Regions from separate parts of the Rhizobium sp. 01N48 genome, predicted to be linked through region 3. Evidence: riboswitches for the same ligand, from Rfam matches in the RefSeq annotation. Region 3 holds a riboswitch; each other region holds the start of a gene.
What was found. Region 3 has a riboswitch for cobalamin ahead of AC1DOG_RS05205 (ABC transporter substrate-binding protein). Riboswitches for the same ligand answer to the same signal wherever they lie in the genome.
Positions count from the first base shown of each region.

Region 1: another riboswitch for cobalamin. It lies ahead of AC1DOG_RS03120 (hypothetical protein); the one in region 3 lies ahead of AC1DOG_RS05205 (ABC transporter substrate-binding protein).
Region 2: another riboswitch for cobalamin. It lies ahead of bluB (5,6-dimethylbenzimidazole synthase); the one in region 3 lies ahead of AC1DOG_RS05205 (ABC transporter substrate-binding protein).

Region 1 covers NZ_JBFTQT010000001.1:604,828-611,764, forward strand. Annotated here, with positions in the region: gene AC1DOG_RS03115 (chloride channel protein) at 1-1,178, opposite strand, end outside; cobalamin riboswitch at 1,425-1,817, shown strand; gene AC1DOG_RS03120 (hypothetical protein) at 1,864-2,127, shown strand; gene cobU (bifunctional adenosylcobinamide kinase/adenosylcobinamide-phosphate guanylyltransferase) at 2,124-2,642, shown strand; gene cobW (cobalamin biosynthesis protein CobW) at 2,647-3,702, shown strand; gene cobN (cobaltochelatase subunit CobN) at 3,929-6,937, shown strand, end outside.
Region 2 covers NZ_JBFTQT010000012.1:24,387-31,323, forward strand. Annotated here, with positions in the region: gene AC1DOG_RS20440 (NADP-dependent malic enzyme) at 1-622, shown strand, start outside; gene AC1DOG_RS20445 (DUF2865 domain-containing protein) at 751-1,866, shown strand; gene bluB (5,6-dimethylbenzimidazole synthase) at 1,880-2,566, opposite strand; cobalamin riboswitch at 2,607-2,789, opposite strand; gene AC1DOG_RS20455 (TolB family protein) at 2,815-3,648, opposite strand; gene AC1DOG_RS20460 (LTA synthase family protein) at 3,922-5,820, shown strand; gene AC1DOG_RS20465 (DUF1003 domain-containing protein) at 5,907-6,431, shown strand; gene AC1DOG_RS20470 (TadE/TadG family type IV pilus assembly protein) at 6,605-6,937, shown strand, end outside.
Region 3 covers NZ_JBFTQT010000002.1:328,900-335,836, reverse strand. Annotated here, with positions in the region: gene AC1DOG_RS05225 (ethanolamine ammonia-lyase subunit EutB) at 1-738, opposite strand, end outside; gene AC1DOG_RS05220 (class I SAM-dependent methyltransferase) at 997-1,794, opposite strand; gene AC1DOG_RS05215 (ABC transporter ATP-binding protein) at 1,807-2,577, opposite strand; gene AC1DOG_RS05210 (FecCD family ABC transporter permease) at 2,574-3,614, opposite strand; gene AC1DOG_RS05205 (ABC transporter substrate-binding protein) at 3,611-4,642, opposite strand; cobalamin riboswitch at 4,888-5,126, opposite strand; gene AC1DOG_RS05200 (c-type cytochrome) at 5,175-5,561, opposite strand; gene AC1DOG_RS05195 (ABC transporter substrate-binding protein) at 5,679-6,932, opposite strand; gene AC1DOG_RS05190 (aldo/keto reductase) at 6,935-6,937, opposite strand, start outside.

The sequences.
Region 1 (6,937 bases), on a different contig from region 3:
ATGACGGCGACGGCAAGCGAGCTCATGCCGACGACGGCGTAGATGATCGGCGTCAGCGTCGCATGGGCGAAATAGGGGGCCGAGTAGGCGAAGAACTTGCCGAGCAGCGCGCCCATGAACAGCGAGGCGAAGAACAGGCCGCCGCGGAAGCCGGAGCCGATCGAGATCGCCGAGGCCAGCGCCTTGAGCAGGAAAAGGCCGATCAGCACGGGAATCACGACCTCACGATCGAGATTGAGATGCAGCGCGCCATGGCCTGCCGACAACACTTGCGGCGTCACCAGCGCGAGCAGCCCGACGATGATGCCGCCTAGCGCCGGGCGGAAGGGGAGCGCGATCGAGCTGCGGCGCGCGAGCTCCTCGATGAAGGCGACGCCCTGCATGATCAGGATGCCGATGCCGGCGCAGAAGGCGCCGAGCAGGATGGCGGGCACATAGTCGGCCGGCATGACGGTGCCGAAATCGCCGACATCGATGATGAAGTCGCTGCCGGCGAGTAGCCGGGCCACCAGCGTTGAAACGAGCGCCGAGACGACGACCGGCGTCAGCGATACGATCGTGTAAGTGCCGATGATCAGCTCGAAGGCGTAGAAGGCGCCCGTCAGCGGCGCATTGAAGGCGGCCGCAATGGCGCCGGCGGCGCCGCAGCCGACGAGGACGCGCAGATCGGCGCGGCGCAGTTGCAGCTTGAAGCCGAGCTTCGAGGCTATGCCCGACGCCAACTGCGTATAGCCGGCCTCTAGGCCGACGGAGGCGCCGAAACCGTTGGAGATCAGGTTCTGGATCGCGACGATGATGCTGTCGGTCAAGGACAGGCGGCCGCCATGCAGCGCGTTGGCCTCGATCGGGTCGACCATCGGCTTCTTGCGGGTCTTCGCCAGCACATACATCAACAGGCCGAGCAGGATGCCGCCGCAGACGGGGGCCGCCATCAGCAGGAACTTGTCGTCGATTTGCGAGGAGCTCAGACGCTCCACATCGCTGATCCCGAAGATCAGGCTGTGCATCTCGCGCGAGATCAGGCTCATGCCGGTGACGGCGAGGCCAGACGTGACGCCGATCAGCGCGCCGGCCAGCACCATGCCCATCTCGCTGCGCCTCAGGAGCGCGCGCATGCGCCCCGCATCGAGCAGTGTGTGTAGCGGGCCAAGCCGTCTAAGATTGATTTTTAGGCGCATGATGGGGAAACTAGGCGGGCGAAAGCCCGTTCAAGGGTGGCGAAGGAGGGGACATTTACGGTGCTGCGCCGCATGCGCTGCAAATGCGGCAAAAACCCGGCTGACGCAACAAGTTTTTATGACATTAAGTCTCTGATAATAGACGATAAATCTGGTAGAGATGATCGTCTTGAGAGTTGATGCCAGTCAATTTGGCTGGTGGCCGCGATTGGCGGTCGATTGACTTCGCAGTCGCGCTTGCCTAACCATGGATCGATAACGGATGGTTCCGGATCGCCAAAAGCGGTGCGGATGAAAAGGGAATGTGACGGGGTGGACCCAACCAGGGCGCCTTCATCACAGCCGACCCCGCGACTGTAGAGCGGTCAGGGTCTTCCGTCCGGCGTCGGATGTTCTCAAGCCGGCTGCCTGCGTGGTGCAGGCGGGCGAGAGGCTGAAGACGGCGGAAAAAGCCACTGGCAATGCAAGCACGATCAACCGGGGTTGGACGCCTCTAAATCTACGAATCGTCCGCCTTTTCATGATTGCAGCCGGGAAGGCGAGGAAGAACCGATGGCACGATCGGGATGGCCTGCACGGCTATCCCGATCGTCGCCTGGACCCGCGAGCCAGGAGACCTGCCAATCGTGCCGGGCGCAAAGCCCATCCCTGGGCAAGTGTGCCCAATGCCAGCACGGAGGTTGTCATGGCAGACAATGAGATTTTGGCGTCGGCCGGACCGATGCTTGGAAGCTTCAATAAGCGCGCCCTCATTCCTGTGCCCAAGCTTGGCTCGGGCGATGCCACAGAAATCCAGCGCGTCCAAGTCCTTGGACGCGGAAGACTCCATGGAAGCAACGAAGTCATTCACCGCGCGGACGCGCGGTGGCTGGATTCCTGTGACAAGCACAGGAATGAGGGAGATGTGGGCAGGCAATCGCGCTCGACATTGGAAGCCTTGCGCGTATGACGACCGTATCCTCTACGCTCATCCTCGGCGGCGCCCGCTCCGGCAAGTCGCGCTTTGCCGAACAGCTCGTCGTCGACAGCGGCCTCGATCGCCACTACATCGCCACCGGCCGCGCCTGGGACGAGGAGATGCGCGCGCGGATCGATCAGCACAAGGCCGATCGCGGCGACCTCTGGACTACGCATGAGGAGCCTCTCGATCTCGCAGGCCAGCTTGCCGCGATCGATGGCGAGGGGCGGGCGGTTCTGGTCGATTGCCTGACGCTCTGGGTCACCAATCTGATGATGGAGGAGCGCGACATGGCGGCGGAGTTTGCGGCACTTGCCGCCTATCTGCCGAAGGCCAAGGCGCGCCTCGTCATTGTTTCCAATGAAGTCGGCCTCGGTATCGTGCCCGAGAACCGGATGGCGCGCGAGTTTCGCGACCATGCCGGACGGCTGCACCAGATGATCGCGGCGGTCGCCGCGGATGTGTATTTTATCGCGGCGGGACTGCCGCTGAAAATGAAGGGTTGAATTGATGAACCAGCAGAAGATCCCCGCCACCGTTATCACCGGCTTTCTCGGCGCCGGCAAGACGACGATGATCCGCAACCTGTTGACCAATGCGGGCGGCAAGAAAATCGCGCTCATCATCAACGAGTTTGGCGATCTTGGCGTCGACGGCGAAGTGCTGAAGGGCTGCGGCGCGGAAAACTGCACCGAGGACGATATCATCGAGCTCACCAATGGCTGCATCTGCTGCACCGTGGCCGACGATTTCATCCCGACGATGAGCAAGCTCCTTGAGCGCGAGAACCGTCCTGACCATATCGTCATCGAAACCTCGGGTCTTGCCCTGCCGCAGCCGCTGGTCGCCGCCTTCAACTGGCCCGACATCCGAACGCAGGTGACGGTCGACGGCGTGATCACCGTGGTCGACAGCGCCGCCGTCGCCGCCGGCCGTTTTGCCGACGATCACGATGCCGTCGACGCCCGCCGCGTCGAGGACGAGACGCTCGACCACGAGAGCCCGATCGAGGAACTGTTCGAGGATCAGCTGACCTGCGCCGACCTGATCGTGCTCAACAAGACCGACCTCATCGACGGCGCCGGCCTTGCCCGGGTGCGCGACGAGGTTGCTTCGCGCACGGCGCGCAAGCCCGCGATGATCGAGGCGAAGAACGGCGACGTGCCGGCAAGCGTGCTGCTCGGCCTTGGCATCGGCACCGAGGAGGATATCGGCAACCGCAAGTCCCATCACGAGCTGGAGCATGAGGACGGTACGCCGCACGACCACGACGAGTTCGACAGTTTTGTCGTCGAGCTCGGCCCGATCGCCGATCCAGCCGCCTTCGTTGAGAGCCTGAAGGGCATCATCGCCGAGCATGACGTTCTGCGCCTCAAGGGCTTCGTCGACGTTCCCGGCAAGCCGATGCGCCTGCAGTTGCAGGCTGTCGGAGGCCGTATCGACCACTATTTCGACCGCGCCTGGGCGGCCGGCGAGACGCGTGGCACGCGGCTGGTGGTGATCGGGCTGCATGAGATGGACGAGAGCGCGGTGCGCAAGGCGATCGAGGCGCTGGTTCAAGGTTGATGGTTGGGATGGGCGGTTGTCGCTTTGAGAATCGTTTGAGCGATGCGGTGCGGCCCCCTCATCCGCCTGCCGGCACCTTCTCCCCGCGGGGGAGAAGAGACTCGTGGCTAGCCGCTAGTGCCAATCTTCCCTTCTCCCCGACGGGGAGAAGGTGGCCCAAAGGGTCGGATGAGGGGGCCACGTACTCCGCGCCTACGACCAACATTTCCCGTAAAGACACACCGACATGCACCTTCTCCTAGCCCAGCAGGGAACCATCAGCGACGGCGAGGAGGCGATCGATCTTGGTCAGTCCCCCGGCGACATTCTGTTCCTCTCGGCCGCCGACACCGAACTGGCGGCGGTGGCCGCTACGCATGGCCGGCGTGCGGATGCAAGGTCGCTGCGTATCGCCAGCCTGATGAGCCTCAAGCATCCGATGTCCGTCGATGCCTATGTAGAGCGCACGGCGCGGCATGCGAAGCTGATCATCGTGAGAGCACTGGGCGGCGCCAGCTATTTTCACTACGCGCTGGAGGCGCTGCATGCGGCTGCTGCGCGGCACGGGGCGCTGATCGCGGTACTACCGGGAGATTCCAAGCCGGATGCGGGGTTGACGCCGTTTTCGAATGTGCCGCTTGAGGATCTGAATGCGCTCTGGGCTTATCTGATCGAGGGGGGCGATGCGAATACGCATGCGTTTCTCGATTATGCCGAGGCGATGCTGTCGGGGGTCGAGAAGCCGGAGGCGGCAGCGCCTTTGATGAAGGCTGGGATCTGGTGGCCGGGGCGGGGTGTTGTTGGGGTTGAGGAGTGGAGGGCGCTGTCGGTGGGCGGGTTACCCCCCTCTGTCCTGCCGGACATCTCCCCCACAGGTGGGGAGATTGGCTGGGAGCGCCCGCTCGCTCCAACCTCAATTGTTTGGCTGGGAGATAGCAACGAGTCGATCTCCCCCCTTGTGGGGGAGATGCCCGGCAGGGCAGAGGGGGGTATCGCGAGTGAGACGCTAGCCACCGCGAACATCCCCACCATCGCCATCTCCTTCTACCGCGCCCTCGTGCAAAGTGGCGAAACCCGCCCGGTCGAGTCGCTGATCGAAGCGCTGATCGCTCAAGGAATCCGGCCGCTTCCGGTCTTCGCCTACAGCCTCAAGGACCCCGTCTCCAAAGGCATCCTTGAAAGCGTCTTCGCCGCCACGAGGCCCGATGTCGTCATCAACACGACAGGTTTCGCGGTCTCGGCGCCGGGTGCGGAGCGGCAGCCGACGGTGCTGGAAGCGAGCGACGCCGTCGTGCTGCAGGCGATCTTTTCCGCATCCTCGAAGGAGGTATGGGAGAACTCCTCGCAGGGACTGTCGGCGCGCGATCTTGGGATGAACGTGGCGTTGCCCGAGGTCGATGGCCGTGTTCTTGCCCGCGCGGTCTCGTTCAAGTCGGCGGCGCGCTATGATGCGCGGGTCGAGGCCAATATCGTCGCCAGCGAGCCGGATGCTGGACGCATGGCTTACACCGTGCAGCTCGCCGCCAACTGGGCGCGGTTGCGGCATGCGAAGCCGGCGGAGCGGCGGGTGGCGCTTGTGATGGCGAACTATCCGAACCGCGATGGCCGGCTCGGAAACGGCGTCGGGCTGGACACGCCAGCGGGCACGATCGAGGTGCTCCAGGCGATGCGCAAGGCTGGTTATCCTGTCAGCGACATCCCTGCCGATGGCGACGCGCTGATGCGTCATATCATGGATGGCCCGACCAATTCCGGGCGTGACGGGAAGATCATCCGCGAGATGCTTTCCGTGAGTCGTTACAAGGATTTCCTCGTAACTCTTCCGAAAAAGATTCAAGATGAGATCGGCGCGCGCTGGGGCGAGCCGGAGGCTGATCCCTATGTCGTGGACGGCGCGTTCGCGCTGCCGTTCACGCGTTTCGGCGATGTGCTCGTCGGCATCCAGCCGGCGCGTGGCTACAATATCGATCCGAAGGAAAGCTACCATTCGCCGGATCTGGTGCCGCCGCATGGCTATCTGGCCTTCTATGCGTTTCTCCGCCATCAGTTCGATGCGCATGCGGTGATCCACATGGGCAAGCACGGCAATCTCGAATGGCTGCCGGGCAAGGCGCTGGCGCTGTCCGAGAGCTGCTACCCGGAAGCGATCCTCGGTCCGCTGCCGCATCTCTATCCCTTCATCGTCAACGATCCCGGCGAGGGGACGCAGGCCAAGCGCCGCACCGCCGCCGTGATCATCGACCATCTGACGCCGCCTTTGACGCGGGCGGAGAGCTACGGGCCGCTGAAAGATCTCGAAGCGCTGGTCGACGAATATTATGAGGCCTCGGGCGGCGATCCTCGGCGGATTCGGTTGCTTGGAAAGCAGATCCTAGAGCTGGTCGCCGATATCGGGCTCGATCAGGATGCGGGGATTGCGAAGGGGGAAAGCGAGAGCGAGGCGCTGAAGAAGCTCGATGCCTATCTGTGTGATCTCAAGGAAATGCAGATCCGCGATGGGCTACATGTGTTTGGGGTGTCGCCGGCAGGGCGGTTGCTGACGGATCTGACGGTGGCGCTGGCGCGGGTGCCGCGCGGGCTGGGTGAGGGTGGTGACCGGAGTTTGCAGCGGGCGATTGCTGGGGATGTTTTCGGGAGTGGTGGTGACGCGGTGGGGAGCTTGGCGGGTGGGGTACCCCCCTCTGTCCTGCCGGACATCTCCCCCACAGGTGGGGAGATCGACTCGCGGCTTGCTCCCCAACCAAACAATGAGCGTGGAGCGAGCGGGCAAGCCCAGCCAATCTCCCCACCTGTGGGGGAGATGCCCGGCAGGACAGAGGGGGGTACCCCACCCGCCAACGCAACCTTCGACCCCCTCGATTGCGACATGGCCGCCGCATGGGCCGGCCCACGCCCCGAAATCCTCGCGGACGTCTCGTCCGACCCGTGGCGCACCCAGGGCGATACCGTAGAGCGCATCGAACTGCTGGCCGCCAAGTTCGTTTCCGGTGAGCTGCCATGCCCTGCCGATTGGCACGCGACCCGCGCCGTCCTCGACGAAATCGAAACCCGCCTGAAGCCCGCCATCCTCGCCTGCGGCGACGCCGAGATCGAAGGCTTGCTTCGCGGCCTCGACGGCCGCTTCGTCGCCCCCGGCCCCTCGGGCGCGCCGACGCGCGGGCGGCCGGATGTGTTGCCGACGGGGCGGAATTTTTACTCCGTGGACAGCCGCGCGGTGCCGACGCCGGCGGCTTACGAGTTGGGCAAGAAATCGGCG
Region 2 (6,937 bases), on a different contig from region 3:
GCTGATCTGCGGTCTCGAAGGCCGTTATGAAAAGCACCTGCGCGACGTCCGCCAGATTGTCGGCAAGCGCCCGAATGTCCGTGATTTCTCGGCACTCAGCCTGCTGATCTCGCAGCGCGGCGCCACCTTCTTCACCGACACCTATGTGACGTTCAACCCGACGGCCGAGGAAGTGGCGGAATCCGCCGTTCTCGCCGCCGAGGAAATCAAGCGCTTCGGCATCACGCCGCGCGCTGCCCTCGTCTCGCACTCGAACTTCGGTTCGCGTGAATCGGAAAGCGCCACGAAGATGCGCAATGCCCTGCAGCTCGTCCGCGACACCGCGCCCGATCTGGAAGTCGATGGCGAAATGCACGGCGAGAGCGCGATCTCGGAAACGTTGCGCAAGCGCGTCATGCCGAACACCACGCTGCACGACGAAGCCAACCTTCTGGTCTTCCCGAACCTCGATGCGGCCAACATCACGCTCGGTGTCGTCAAGTCGATGACAGATGGCCTGCATGTCGGCCCGATCCTGCTCGGCGCGGCCATGCCGGCACACATCCTGGCGCCGTCGGTCACCTCGCGTGGCGTCGTCAACATGGCGGCCCTCGCGGTCGTCGAGGCGTCCCAGCCCGCATGATTTGCCTTGGACGCTGAAAATGCGTTAGGCTCTGAGCGGCAGCTTGTTAAGACAAGCAATGTATATCGAAGGGCGGGCCATGGTCCGCCCTTCGCCATTTGGTATTTGCTCACTGACGGGACGATGCCTTGAAACGCCTCACGCTGGCCGCAGCACTCCTGATTGCCCTTTCCGCCCCTGCCTATGCGCAGTTGGCGCCGATCTGCGGTCAGTTGCGCGCCCGCTTGGCAACCATCCCGGAAACGATCGGTGGAGGAACGTCGCCCGAAATACGCCGCTTCGTCAGCGCCATCACCGAACAGAATCTGGAACTGCGCAAGCTGCGAAGCGACCAGCGCCGCAACGGCTGCAGCAGCGGCAGCATGGTGGTCATCGGCGGCGACAATGCAGGCTATTGCGGTGAACTTGAGCAGGCCGAAGCGAAGATGCTCGACAACATCGCCGACCTGCAGATGCGCCGTGACGAGTTGCGCGCGCAAAGCCCGGACGCCCGTCTGCGCAACGAACTCTTCGCCGCACTCGACGAAAACAACTGCAATGCGCCCGTGCAGCAATATGAAGAGCCGCAATATGCCAACCCGCCCAGCATCGACGATCAGGCGATGCGCAGCGACACCTTCATTCCGCTCGGCGGCGAGCGTCAGCGCTCCTACGAGTTCTCGCCCGGCGGTCAGCCTCTGACGCATCTGAACACGATCTGCGTGCGCAGCTGCGACGGCGGCTTCTTCCCCATTAGATCGAACGCCACTTCCTTCGATTTCGCCCGCGACGCCAACACCTGCCAGCAGATGTGCCCGGGGATCGAAACCGAGCTCTACTATCACGACGTCTCCAGCGGGGAGACGGAGAACATGATCTCGGCCTCGACGGGCGCGCCCTACAGCGCCATGCCGAATGCATTCGCCTACAAGAACCGCAAGCCTGGCGAAAAATCCTCCTGCAGCTGCAATCTGCCTGCCTATTACGAACAGATGCGCCGCAACCAATCTGTAAGCGCCCCGCCGCCACAGAGCTCGATCACCACGATCGAGACCCCGAACACCGCCGCCAAGCCCGAAACCCAACCCGCGCCGCAACAGCCCGCACCCCAGGCGCAGGTCCCCGATCGCCCGTACGATCCCAGTGCCGGCAAGGTGCGCCAGGTGGGGCCGCAGTTCCTCGCCGGCGATCAGGGATCGATCGACCTGAAACACCCCGCCATGCCGGGCGCCCAGCCGCAGCAACCGCCGGCACAGAAGCAATAGCAGGCGTCGCGGGCTATGCGCCCTCGCCCCAGCGATCCGTAAACACCAGCTCCTCCAACGGCAGCCGCTGCCGCCATCCCTTCACGGCGAGCTCCGGCTCCTCATAGAGCCGGTCGACATAACCGACACAGAGCCAGGCGACGATTTCGATCCGATCAGGCACGCCGAGCGCGCGCTTCAGATCCGCCTCGTGGAAGATGCTGACCCAGCCGACGCCGACGCCTTCGGCGCGCGCGGCAAGCCACAGGTTTTGCACCGCGCAGACGGTCGAATAAGAATCCATCCGCCTGTTGTGGGTCCGCCCCAGCACCACGTCGCCGCAGCGATCCGGATCGCAGGTCACGCAGATGCCGACGGGTGCCGTGCGAATGCCCTCAAGTTTCAGGGCGCGGTAGGCCTGCTGCCGCTCACCGGAAAACATCTCCGCCGCCTCTGCATTGGCCTTTGCGAAAGCCTCCCACACGGTGGATCGTACGGCCTGGTCGCGCACCACGATGAAATTCCACGGCTGCATGAAGCCGACGGACGGCGCGTGATGGGCTGCAGCCAATAGCCGCCCGATGACGTCATCGGGCACGGCATCCGGAAGGAACTCCGATCGCACGTCGCGTCTGGTCTCGATGGCTCTGTAAACGGCGTCGCGCTCGCTCGCCGAAAAGGCACCGGCTCTCGCAAGAGAGCCAGGTTGGTCTGGTCGCATCGTCAATCCCCAACAACACAACCGGCCGCTGTCCAGGCGGTCAGTCTATGATTGTCGGGCCGGTCTTCTGACTTGGCGTCATCCGTCTGCCACGCCTTCCCGGCAAAGCGCCAGTGGCATCAAGCGGCAGACGTCGGCCTTACAGCGTTGGGCACGTTCCGGTCTTGCACCGAATTCCCGATTCTCCCGCAAGCCTGCGGGCACCCGACGCGCCACCTATGCCGACAAACCGCGCCGGATGCAATCGCTCAGGCCTCGACCGGGAAATATCGGACATAGGCGAACTCGTCACCATCGGGTGACCAGTTCGGAACATTGATCGATCCCTGCCCACCGAAAAGCTCGAACAGCGTCGTGAGATTTCCCCCGTCCATATCCATGATCCGCATCCGCACATGCTTGTCACGCGGATGATCGAAGACATCGGGATCGTAGGAAATCAGCACGACCTTGTCGTTGTTGGGGGACGGATGCGCGAACCAGTTGCCGTAATTGTCGTGCGTCACCTGCTCCACGCCGGTTCCGTCGGGATGGATGCGCCAGATCTGCATCAAGCCGGTGCGGCTGGAGTTGAAATAGATCCAGCGCCCATCGGCCGAATAGTCAGGCCCGTCATTGCGCCCCTCACCGTTTGTCAGCCGCCGCTCTTCGCCGCCGGTCACGTCGATCGTGTAGATGTCGAACAGGTCGCCGCGAATGCCGCAATAGGCGAGCTCCTTCCCGTCAGGCGACCAGCCATGCCAGTAGGACGGATGATTGGTGGTCACCAGCTGCGGCGCCCCACCCTCGATCGGCAGCGTGTAGATTGCCGACTTGCCGAACTCGACCTTGTCTGAGATGACGATACGGGTGCCATCGGGCGAAATCCCGTGGTCGTTGTTACAGGCCGTCGCGAAGCCGGTATCGACATGCTCCACCTTCGCCGAGCCGTCGAGCGCCAGCCGATAGAGCAGTCCTTCGTCGTTGAGCAGCAGATAGCTGCCGTCAGGGGCGTAATTGGGGGCTTCGACCAGTCTCTCGGTCTGCCAGATCACACGGGCCTCGCCCGTCTTGACGTTGTAGATCTCGACGGAACTGCGCATGCAAACTCTCCTCTGACGCGAACATATCCATGACCTACGACAGCTAAATAAGGCACGCAAGGATCGCCCGCGCGCGGCAATAGAGGCTCCATCCGGAGCCCACGCGAAATGAGGCAACCAGCTGCCGAAAAGTTTGTGATCAAAAAAGCGTTAAGCCCACGAAACAACAATGGTTCATCTAGCGTTCATGACGAAGATGTGACAGTTCGATGACGCTATGATGACACCGGAGTTCCGCCATTGATCGCCCAAGTTTTCAAGTCCGGAGCGGCTATGCGCGAGGCGGCTCTCTATGGCGGCGTTGGCGCTGACACCCGCCCATCATCTATCCTGCGCGGCGCAATTGCCGTCGCCCTGACGGCGGTGATGGCGTTGCTTGCAACCTTCTCGGTCGAAGTGATCGCGCGCGGCGGCGCAACCGACGTCGGCGCCTTTCTGTCTTCCACGGCCCGTCCTGGCATGACCACGGTCGTCATGCTGACCATCGTGATGCTCTGCGTCGATGCGATCCTCGGCCGCCGTTTCCTCTCTGCACTGGTCGTGCTGCCGCTCGTGCTCGTGCCGGCGCTCGTCTCCAATCAGAAGCAGCACTACCTCTCCGACCCGCTCTACCCCTCGGACATGCTGTTCGGCCGCCAGATTTTCGAGCTGCTGCCGGTCATGGTCCGCGACCGCCCGATGACGGCTATCGCGGTTGCCGTCGGCATCCTTCTCTCCGTCACCGGCCTCGTGCTGGCGTGGCGCTACGCCTGGCGCCGCCTCCCGAAGATGGCGCGCCGCAACCGTATCCGCAATCTCTGCCTGACGGTTCCCGTCATCGCCGCCTTTGGCTCTCTGATGGATTATTCGCAGTATTCCTATATCCGCGACCGGCTGCAGGTGGTGCCGATGATGTGGGATCAGAAAGAGAACTACCGCAGCAACGGCTTCATTCTCGCCTTCATCTTCAACATCCCGATGGCCGACGTCGCCTCGCCCGCCGGCCTCAATACGCAGGCGCTCGACGCCATTCCCTCGCGCAATTACGGCTATCTCAGCGGCCCGAGCGACAAGCCCGACGTGATCATGCTGATGAGCGAATCCTTCTGGGATCCGACGCGCCTGAAGACCCTGAAGTTCTCCGAAGACCCGATGCCGACGATCCGCGCGGCGCAGTCAGGCCACGTCTTCTCGCCTGAGTTCGGCGGCATGACCGCCAATGTCGAGTTCGAGGCGCTGACCGGCTTCTCCAATGCCTTCCTGCCCTATGGCAGCATCCCCTACCAGCAGTATATCCGCAACGACATCCCCTCGCTCGCCACCTTCTTCCGCGGCGAAGGCTATGCGGCCCGTGCGCTGCATCCGTTCAGTGGCTGGTTCTGGAACCGCAACGAGGTCTACAAGGATTTCGGATTCGAGGAGTTCCGCACCGAAGAAACCATGCCGACCATGGAAAAGCGCGGCATCTTCGCCTCCGACGACAGCCTGATGAAGGAGATCATGCAGGAAGCCGACGGGCTCGACCGGCCCTTCTTCTTCTTCGCGGTCACCTTGCAGGGACATGGCCCCTACGAGGCCAACCGCTACGCCAACAACACGGTCGACTTCACCGGCAATCTGACCGACGCCGACCGCGCCACGCTCGCAACCTACACGCAGGGCGTCAAGGAAGCCGACCAGAGCTTCAAGATGCTGACCGAATGGGCATCCAAGCGTGACCGCGAGACGATCATCGTTCTCTGGGGCGACCACTTGCCGCCGCTCGGCAGCGTCTACACGAATACCGGCTATATGCCCGACCAGGTCGCCACCCGCCGGGCTTCCGTCAGCGTCATGAAGCAGGAGCACGAGACGCCGCTGGTCATCTGGTCGAACCGCAAGGGCGTCAAGCAGAACGTCGGCACCATCAGCCCGTCGCAGTTGCCCTATCACGTGCTGAAATTCGCGGGCTACGAGCACCCGTTCTATACCGGCTTCCTCGGCCGCGTGCAGAAGAAGTACCCGATCGTCGATCGCTATCAGCTGATAACCCGCGACAACACCGCTTCGCCGGACTGGGTTCGCGACGCCAAGACCATCGATCCGCTGGTCCGCGACTATCGCTATCTCCAGCACGATGTGATGTTCGGCAAGGCGCAGACCGTCGAGCGCTTCTTCCCGCAGCACTCCTGGCTGCGAGCAGAGGGCTCTTGAGCACGGCAGACATGCACGTTGCCGCATTGCATTCCTGGCGCATAACGGAATACTCCCCGCCAACATGAGTCATCGGGAGTCGCGCCATGAACAATCTCTCCAGTTTCGTCCACCTGCATTTCGACAAGTCCGCCAACGAACTCGGCGACATCGAAAAGCGGGTGCTGGAAAAGGCGCATGCGCGCAAGATCATCTCGACGGATATCAATGCCGCGCTGAAAGCCGAATCGTCCTTCGGCGAGAGGATGGCCGACAGCATCGCGCGCGTCGGCGGCTCTTGGGCCTTCATCACCACCTTCCTGGTCTTCCTGGCCGTCTGGTGCGTGATCAACACGATCATCCTTTCGACCCGCGCCTTCGACCCCTACCCCTTCATCTTCCTCAATCTCGTCCTCTCCATGATCGCCGCGATCCAGGCGCCGATCATCATGATGTCGCAGAACAGGCAGGCCGAGCGCGATCGCTTCGAGGCGGCGAAGGACTACGAAGTCAACCTGAAGGCCGAGCTGGAAGTGCTGTCTCTGCACCAGAAGATCGACATGCAGGTGATGACCGAGATCGCCGCGCTGCGCGAGGATATCGCCAGATTGACCCAGAAGCTCGGCAACTGATCCCAAGCCGGCGAACAGATTAGCCGGCCACAGGAATAGCGCACCATTTCCGTACACCCTGATATCTTGCAGGTACACGCATGGGGTTTATTAGGTAAGCAAAAATTAAGACGGTTAAATGTATCCTTCGGTTGTCCTCGCTGCGGCGTTGACCATTGCAAGGAGTGCAGTGCATGAGGAATGCCCGACGTCTTCTCGCCAACCGGCAGGGTGCGGCCGCGATAGAGTTCGCAATCGTTGCACCGGTCTTTCTGCTCGTTCTTCTCACCCTGATCGCCTATGGCATCTACCTCAGCGCCGCGCATGCGCTGCAGCAGCTGACGGCGGACGCCGCACGCACGGCGGTGGCCGGCCTTTCCGAGCAGGAGCGCGCCCAGCTCGTCAACAATTACATCGCGCTGTCGACCCTCAACGATCCCCTGATCGACCGCAAGAAACTCCAGGTCACCGTTGCCACCGACCCCACGAACGCCAATCAGTTCACGGTCACGACGGAGTATGACGCC
Region 3 (6,937 bases):
CTGGAACATCAGATCAACCGGCGCTCGCGCTTCAACCGCACGGATGGCTGTGGTAACGTGGCCGAGACAGCATGTCTGGGTGGGTATGGCGAGGCGCTCGCGGATTTCGTCGAGCAGCGAGACGATCCGCACATAGTCCTCAACACTATCAGTCGCCGGATTGACGCCGATGACGGCGTCGCCGGAGCCCATCAATAGACCGTCGATCGCCGAAGCGGCAATGCCGCGGCTGTCGTCGGTCGGATGGTTCGGCTGGTTGCGGGTCGACAAGCGGCCGGTCAGGCCCAGCGTGTTGCGAAAGCGCGTGACGACCTGCCGTTTGGCGGCGACGGCGATCAGATCCTGCAGCCGCATGATTTTCGAGACGGCCGCCAGCATTTCCGGCGTGATGCCATAGGTGATCGCCTCGAGTGCCCGCTGATCCGTTTCTGGCTTCAGCAACCACTCGCGAAACTCGCCCACAGTGAACGAACTGATCGGCGCGAAAGCTTGCGCGTCGAACTGCCTTGAAATCAGCGCCGAGACCTCGTCGATCTCCGATGGAATGACTTCTTCGGCGAGAAAAGCCTTCAGTGGCAGATCGGCAAGTGCCATCTGGGCTGCGAGCCGCTCGACCGGTCCGCTCGCCGCGATACCCGCGAGCTGATCGCCGGAGCGTTCCGGCGTCGCTTTTGCGAGGAGGTCCTTGAGATCGCGAAAGCCGAAGCGCGTTCGTTCGATCGTCGTGCTGTATGCCATTGTGGGAGTCCTAGCGTTCAAGGGTCTCAGCCCACCCGATCCAATCGGGCTGACTGACAGGCGTATTCCTCCCTTGAGACTGCCGGCGCTCGCCTTCTCGAGTCGATGATCCGGCCTCCCGTGCCGATCATCGCAAGCATGAGCGCCATGCCGTTATGCGCAGATGACCTCGTCTAGCCGATCACGTCAACATGCTGCGATGGCAACAGGCTGCAAAATTCGCCGACGGCATCAAATCCACCGCCTTTGCGCGATAGATCAGGCCTCTTCACCTTGCGAGACGCCGGCGGATTTGGCCACGAGAATGAAGCGCCGATAGACCAGCGTCCGAAGCCGGTTACGCAGATTGGCGCCGCGCCGCTGCGCCTTCGCGATCGGTCCATGCGACGCGATCTCGAAACCTATGAAGCCGGCCCGCGTCAATTGCGGAACAAGATCATCTGGCCGCAGGCCGGCGCCGAAGGGGAGCGCGGACATGATCGCCGAATGGCGCTCGCTCATCGCGCCATCATAATGCCGATCCGCGCCGCAGAAACGATCGATCCGGCGGATGAGCCATGCTGCGGCGCGGCCGAGCCTTGTCGGCTTCGCCCAGTCGCCGTCGAAGACCAATAGCGTGCCACCCGGCTTCAGCACGCGATGCCACTCGCCGAATGCCTTTGCGGGATCGGTCAGCGTCCACACCAGATGCCGGCAGATGATGGCATCGTAGCGGCCATCCGGCTCCATCGGATTTTCAGCGTCTGCCAGCACAAAGCGCAACCGTTCCTTGCCGGTATGCTTGGCCTTGGCGATTGACAGCATGGCCTCGGAGAAATCCAGCGCGGTCACATCATGGCCGAGATCGTGGATCACCGCCGTGACCTCGCCGGTTCCACAGGCAAGTTCGAGGACACGCAACGACGTCGGCCCCAGATGATCGCGCATCGGCTGCTGCCAGGCGTCGAACTCCGGTCCACGCGGTATCCTGTGGCCGAAGGCAAGATCGAAAGTCTGCGAGCGCTTGGACCAGTAGTCCCGGATCTCTTCCTTCAAATCGAAATTGGTTTGTCTGATGGACATCGAACCTCAAGAAATACAGCCAAGAAAATGGATATGCTGCCGACCATGATGCGGCGAGCGCTCGATATGGGCGCGCACTCCGAACACATCGGCGATCAAGCCTTCGGTCAATACCTCGTCCGCCGGTCCGACCGCAACAAGCCGACCCTGGCTAAGCACAGCAATCCTGTCGCAAAACATGGCGGCGAGGTTCAGATCATGCAGCGCAACGATGCTGGTGACCGGCAGCTTGGCAACCAGCGACAGGATTTCGAGCTGATGCTGGATGTCGAGGTGATTGGTCGGCTCGTCGAGCAGAAGCTCGGTCGGCGTCTGCGCCAGCGCGCGGGCGATATGCACCCGCTGCCGCTCGCCGCCCGACAGCGTATGCCAGAGCTGCCGCGCCTTCTCGACCATGCCCACCTGCCGCAGCGCATTCTCGACCGCTTCTTCATCATTGGCGCTCCACGGCGCCAACGGACCGCGATGTGGCGTGCGCCCGAGACGGACGACCTCAGTGACCGTCACCTGTGTTTCCGTCGTGGCCTGCTGCTCGACAAAGGCAACACGCCGGGCAATGTCGCGGCGTGCCAGCGTGTCGATGCCGGTATCGCCGAGTGCAATGACACCGCTCTTCACCTTTCGCAGCCCGCCGATCAACCGCAGCAGGCTGGACTTTCCCGAACCGTTCGGCCCGATTAGGCCCAGCGTCTGGCCGGTGGGGACCTCGAGACTTATGCCCTTGACAACAAGCACGCCTGACGTTGCCCAGTGCACATCGCTGATGGAAATGCTCATGCGGGCCGCCTCGCCTTGTAGAGAATGAGCGCGAATGCCGGCGCGCCGAAGAGCGCGGTGACCACGCCGATCGGCAACACCTGCTGCGGGATGATGACGCGCGAGACGATATCGGCGACCACCATGAAGATCGCTCCGGATATCGCCGTTGCCGGTAACAGGCGCCCATGCCCCGGCCCGACCACGAAACGCGCCGCATGCGGAATGACCAGCCCGACGAAGCCGATCGAGCCGACGATGCTGACCATCGTCGCGGTAAGCAGCGCCGTGAGCGCAAGCAGCACGATCCGGATACCAGCGACCGGAATGCCGAGCGCCGCCGCAGCATCGGTACCGAAAGTGAAGGCATCGAGCGCGCGGGCGTAAAGCATGCAGACGAGAAAGCCGGCGATTGCAACGGGAGCGGCAAGATAGACATCCGGCCAGCGTACGCCGGAAAGGCTGCCGAGCAGCCAGAACATGACGCCGCGCGCCTGCTCGGCATTTGCCGATGTCGTGACGATATAGGACGTCAGCGCGTTGAAGAGCTGCGAACCGGCGACACCTGCGAGGATGATACGGTCCGTCCCGCCGCCGGAGCCCACCGCCAGCAAAGACACCAGCAGGAACGCCGCGACCGCGCCGACGAAAGCGCCGGCGGAAAGCGTCAACACGCCATAGCCGAAACCGAGGATCATGACGGCGACGGCCCCGGTGGACGCGCCGGCCGAGATGCCGAGTACATAGGGCTCGGCCAGCGGATTGCGCAGCAACGCCTGCAGCACCGCGCCGCATAGCGCAAGAGCCGCTCCGGCGCTGGCGGCGACAAGCGCGCGGCTCAGGCGATAATCCCAGATGATGCCTTCATGGATGCGGCTGAGTTCAAAGCCGGTGCCAAGCAAGCGGTTCGCAACGGCCTTGGCCGTCGTGTCGACAGGAATGGAGATCTCGCCGATAGACACGGCGAGACTGATGACAAAGCCCAATGCCACGACGGCAAGGACGAAGAGCACGAACAGCGCTCTCCATCCTCGGTGGGCTATCGACGCGTGCCTCACTTGGAAAGACCGAAGGACTTGATGCCGGCGGCAAGGCGTTCCAGGCCGTCGATGGTACGGATCGTCGGGTTCATCGACTGCGCATCCATCTCGACGAAGTGCCTGTTCTTGACGGCATCGAGCTGGCTGGTGACCGGGTCCTTTTCAAGGAAGTCGATCTTAACCTTCGGATCGTCGGCAGCGTAGCGGCGACGGTCCATGGTGGCGATGACGATGACTGCAGGGTTGGCCTGCGCGATCGTTTCCCAACCGACCAGCGGCCACTCTTCCTCGGTGCTGACGACGTTGCGGGCGCCGAGCGTTTTCAGAATATAGGCCGGAGCGCTGTTCTTGCCGGCGATAAAGGCATCGCCCTGCACTTCCTTGCTGGAAAACCAGAAGGCGACAGGCAGATCCTTCGCCGACCCGCCAATCGATGCCACGGCATCCGCTTCGCGCTTCTTCAAGTCAGCGATCAGGGCCGCGCCGCGATCCTGGATATCGTAGATCTCCGCCAGTTCGGCGATCTCCTGGTAAATCAGCTCCATGGTGAAGAGCTCACTGCGCACGCCGTCGCCACCATCGGTGTTGACCTTCGCGACGCAATCAGCCGGCGAGACATAGGTCTTGATGCCAAGACCGGCGAACTGCTCGCGCTTGCCGACCGAGCCTTGCGTGCCGACATGCCATTCGAACTCGGCCGCAACCAAGTCCGGCTCCTGGCCGACGACGGATTCGAAACTCGGATCATTGTCGGCCAGCCGCTTGATCCCCTTGTTGACCTCGGCATAGGCGGGCAGCACCGGCCCGACCCAGACCGCCGTGCCTACGATCTTGTCGGCAAGGCCGAGCGAGTAGAGAATTTCGGTCATGCCCTGGCCGATCGACACCGTCTTCTTCGGCGCGCTGTCGAATGTCACCTGCTGGCCGCAATTGGTGATCGTCAGCGGGTAGGTCGTTGCCGCTGCATGGGCGGCGGGGAGAAAGGTGGTAAAGGTGCAAGCCGTCGCGATCGAAAGCAGCGCGGTTCGCAGGATGATGCGGTTCATATTGGTCCTCATGTATGACTGAAGCCCGCAGCCGACTGGCCGCGGCTGTGAAACTCGAAGCGGGGACCGCCGCGGATGATGCAGGACGACACAGCAGAGCGCTCGCCTGAAATCATGCGGCGGCGAAAACTATCGTTGGATCACGGACATGAGATTTGTGGAGGGGAATAAAGCGGGACCGCGCCAGCGGCTGACGTCAAAAACCATCATATGATGCTCCTCTCCGGACAACCCCGTCCGGGATGGTGGACACTGTTTTGACGGCAGGTCTCCTGGCTTGCGAATATGCACCTGACATCTGCCTTCCCACGAAGAGCTTCGCAGTGGCATGGCGTTCGAGACGAACACCACAAGAACATCAGGCAATCCGCTTACAGTTGCGGGGGCAGCCACGGTCTTGGCCCCATTCGGGTCGTCCGCACCGTGTTCCCTATTAATCCCGTCGGAAGTCATCCCTTCGGGAACCATCAGGTGTGACTTAGGCGATCCGGCGCCGAGGCGTCAAGCCGTGGCGGACCGACATTCGGCGCGCCTAGGGATTGGCTCGGAGATAGCCGATCAGGTCGGTGATCTCCGACGTCGTCCATAGGCCGCCGAAGCTCATCTTCGTTCCCGGCACTTTCTTCTTGGGGTTTGATAGAAATTCCGAGAGCGCCGCCTCGTCCCAGACAAGTCCGCCGGCACCGGCCGTCTTCATCGCTTCGGAATATCGGTAGTCGGGCAAGCTTCCGGCTGGACGGCCGACGACACCCTTCAGATGCGGGCCGAAACCGTTGCGATCGGAATCGACCGTGTGACAGGCAACGCACAGCCTGAACACCCGCCGTCCATGCTCGACATCCTCGGCGGATGCCGCGGATGTCGTCACGAGCAGGCTCGCGATCGAACAGATCGACGGAAGGATTGAGCGCTTTTTCATATGTCGATGGCCTGTCGTTGTGTTTGCCAAATGCATCTGCTTAGCCAACAAAGCACATGGGCGCCCAGACCAGACTGGTGCGACATGGGAGCACATCCCCCATGTCGCCTGGCGCTTCTACTGCGCGGTCTTGATCTTGGTGACCTCTTCGGCGCTCAATTCGCCGACCGTCGTCACCTCGCCATTGCTGATCTTCCACAGGCGGAACGGGCCGGTGATATCGCCGTACTTGTCGAAGCTGACAGGGCCGATGACACCTTCATACTTCACCGGCTTGCCGTCCTTGATGAGCTGCAGCGCCTTGGCGAACTCTTCCTTGCCGGCATGGATGGGCGTGCCGCCCTCGGCGACAACTTCCGGCATGGCTGCCTTGATGGCGGCCGCATCGGCCTTGCCGGCCTTGGCAATGGCCAGCGCCACGATCGCACCCGCGTCATAAGAGCGGTCGGCGGCCGGGGCCGAAGGCGAGATGCCGCCGGAGAAGGCTTCGTAGTTGCCGGTGAAATACTCGGTCGACGCCGTCGGGCTGGTGCCCGAGGAGGTGCCGTAGGCGTTCTCCAGATACTGCGCGCCGACGCTCTCGATGAAGTCCTTGGAGTTCATGCCGTCATTCAGCAGGAAGGTCTGCTTGCCACCGCCGGAAACCCAGGCGCGGGCGATGGTCGCGCCATCGACGGGGGTGCTGACGAGATAGAGCGCATCGGGCTCACCAGCCATGGCGGCGCTGGCTTCGGACGCGTAGCTCGACTGCTTCTCGTTATAGGGTGTCGTCGATGTGATCGTGCCGCCGAGCTTCTGGTATGCGGTCGCAAACTCCTTGACCATGTTGACGCCGAAGTCGTTGTTGACGTTGATGATCGCGATCTTTTTCAAGCCCTGATCCATCGCGAACTTCGCGGCGGCCGTGCCCTGCAACGCGTCGGACGTGATGGTGCGGAAGAAGACGCCGTTGGTCTTGCCGCTGCGACCAAGCTCGGTCAGCGTCGGCGAAGAGGATGCGGGCGAGACCTGCACGACGCCGGCCGGCGCCGTCACCGATGTCAGGATCGGGATCGATACCGACGAGATGATACCGCCGATGATGACCGGCACCTTCTTGATGTTGACGAGCTGGGTCGCCTGATCGACGGCGACGTTGCCCTGGCTCTGGCTGTCGCGCGTGTCTGCAACGATCTTGCAGCCATTGACGCCACCGGCATCGTTGATGTCGCGGAAGGCCATCTCAACGGACTTCGCGCCCGCCTGGCCATATTCACCGGCCGGGCCGGTAAGTTCCATGACGAGGCCGACGGTGATGTCGCAATCGGCCCCGAACGTCGGCGCCGTGGACGCAGCAAGGGCAGCGACCATGGCGGAAAGCAGGAATGTCATTCTCA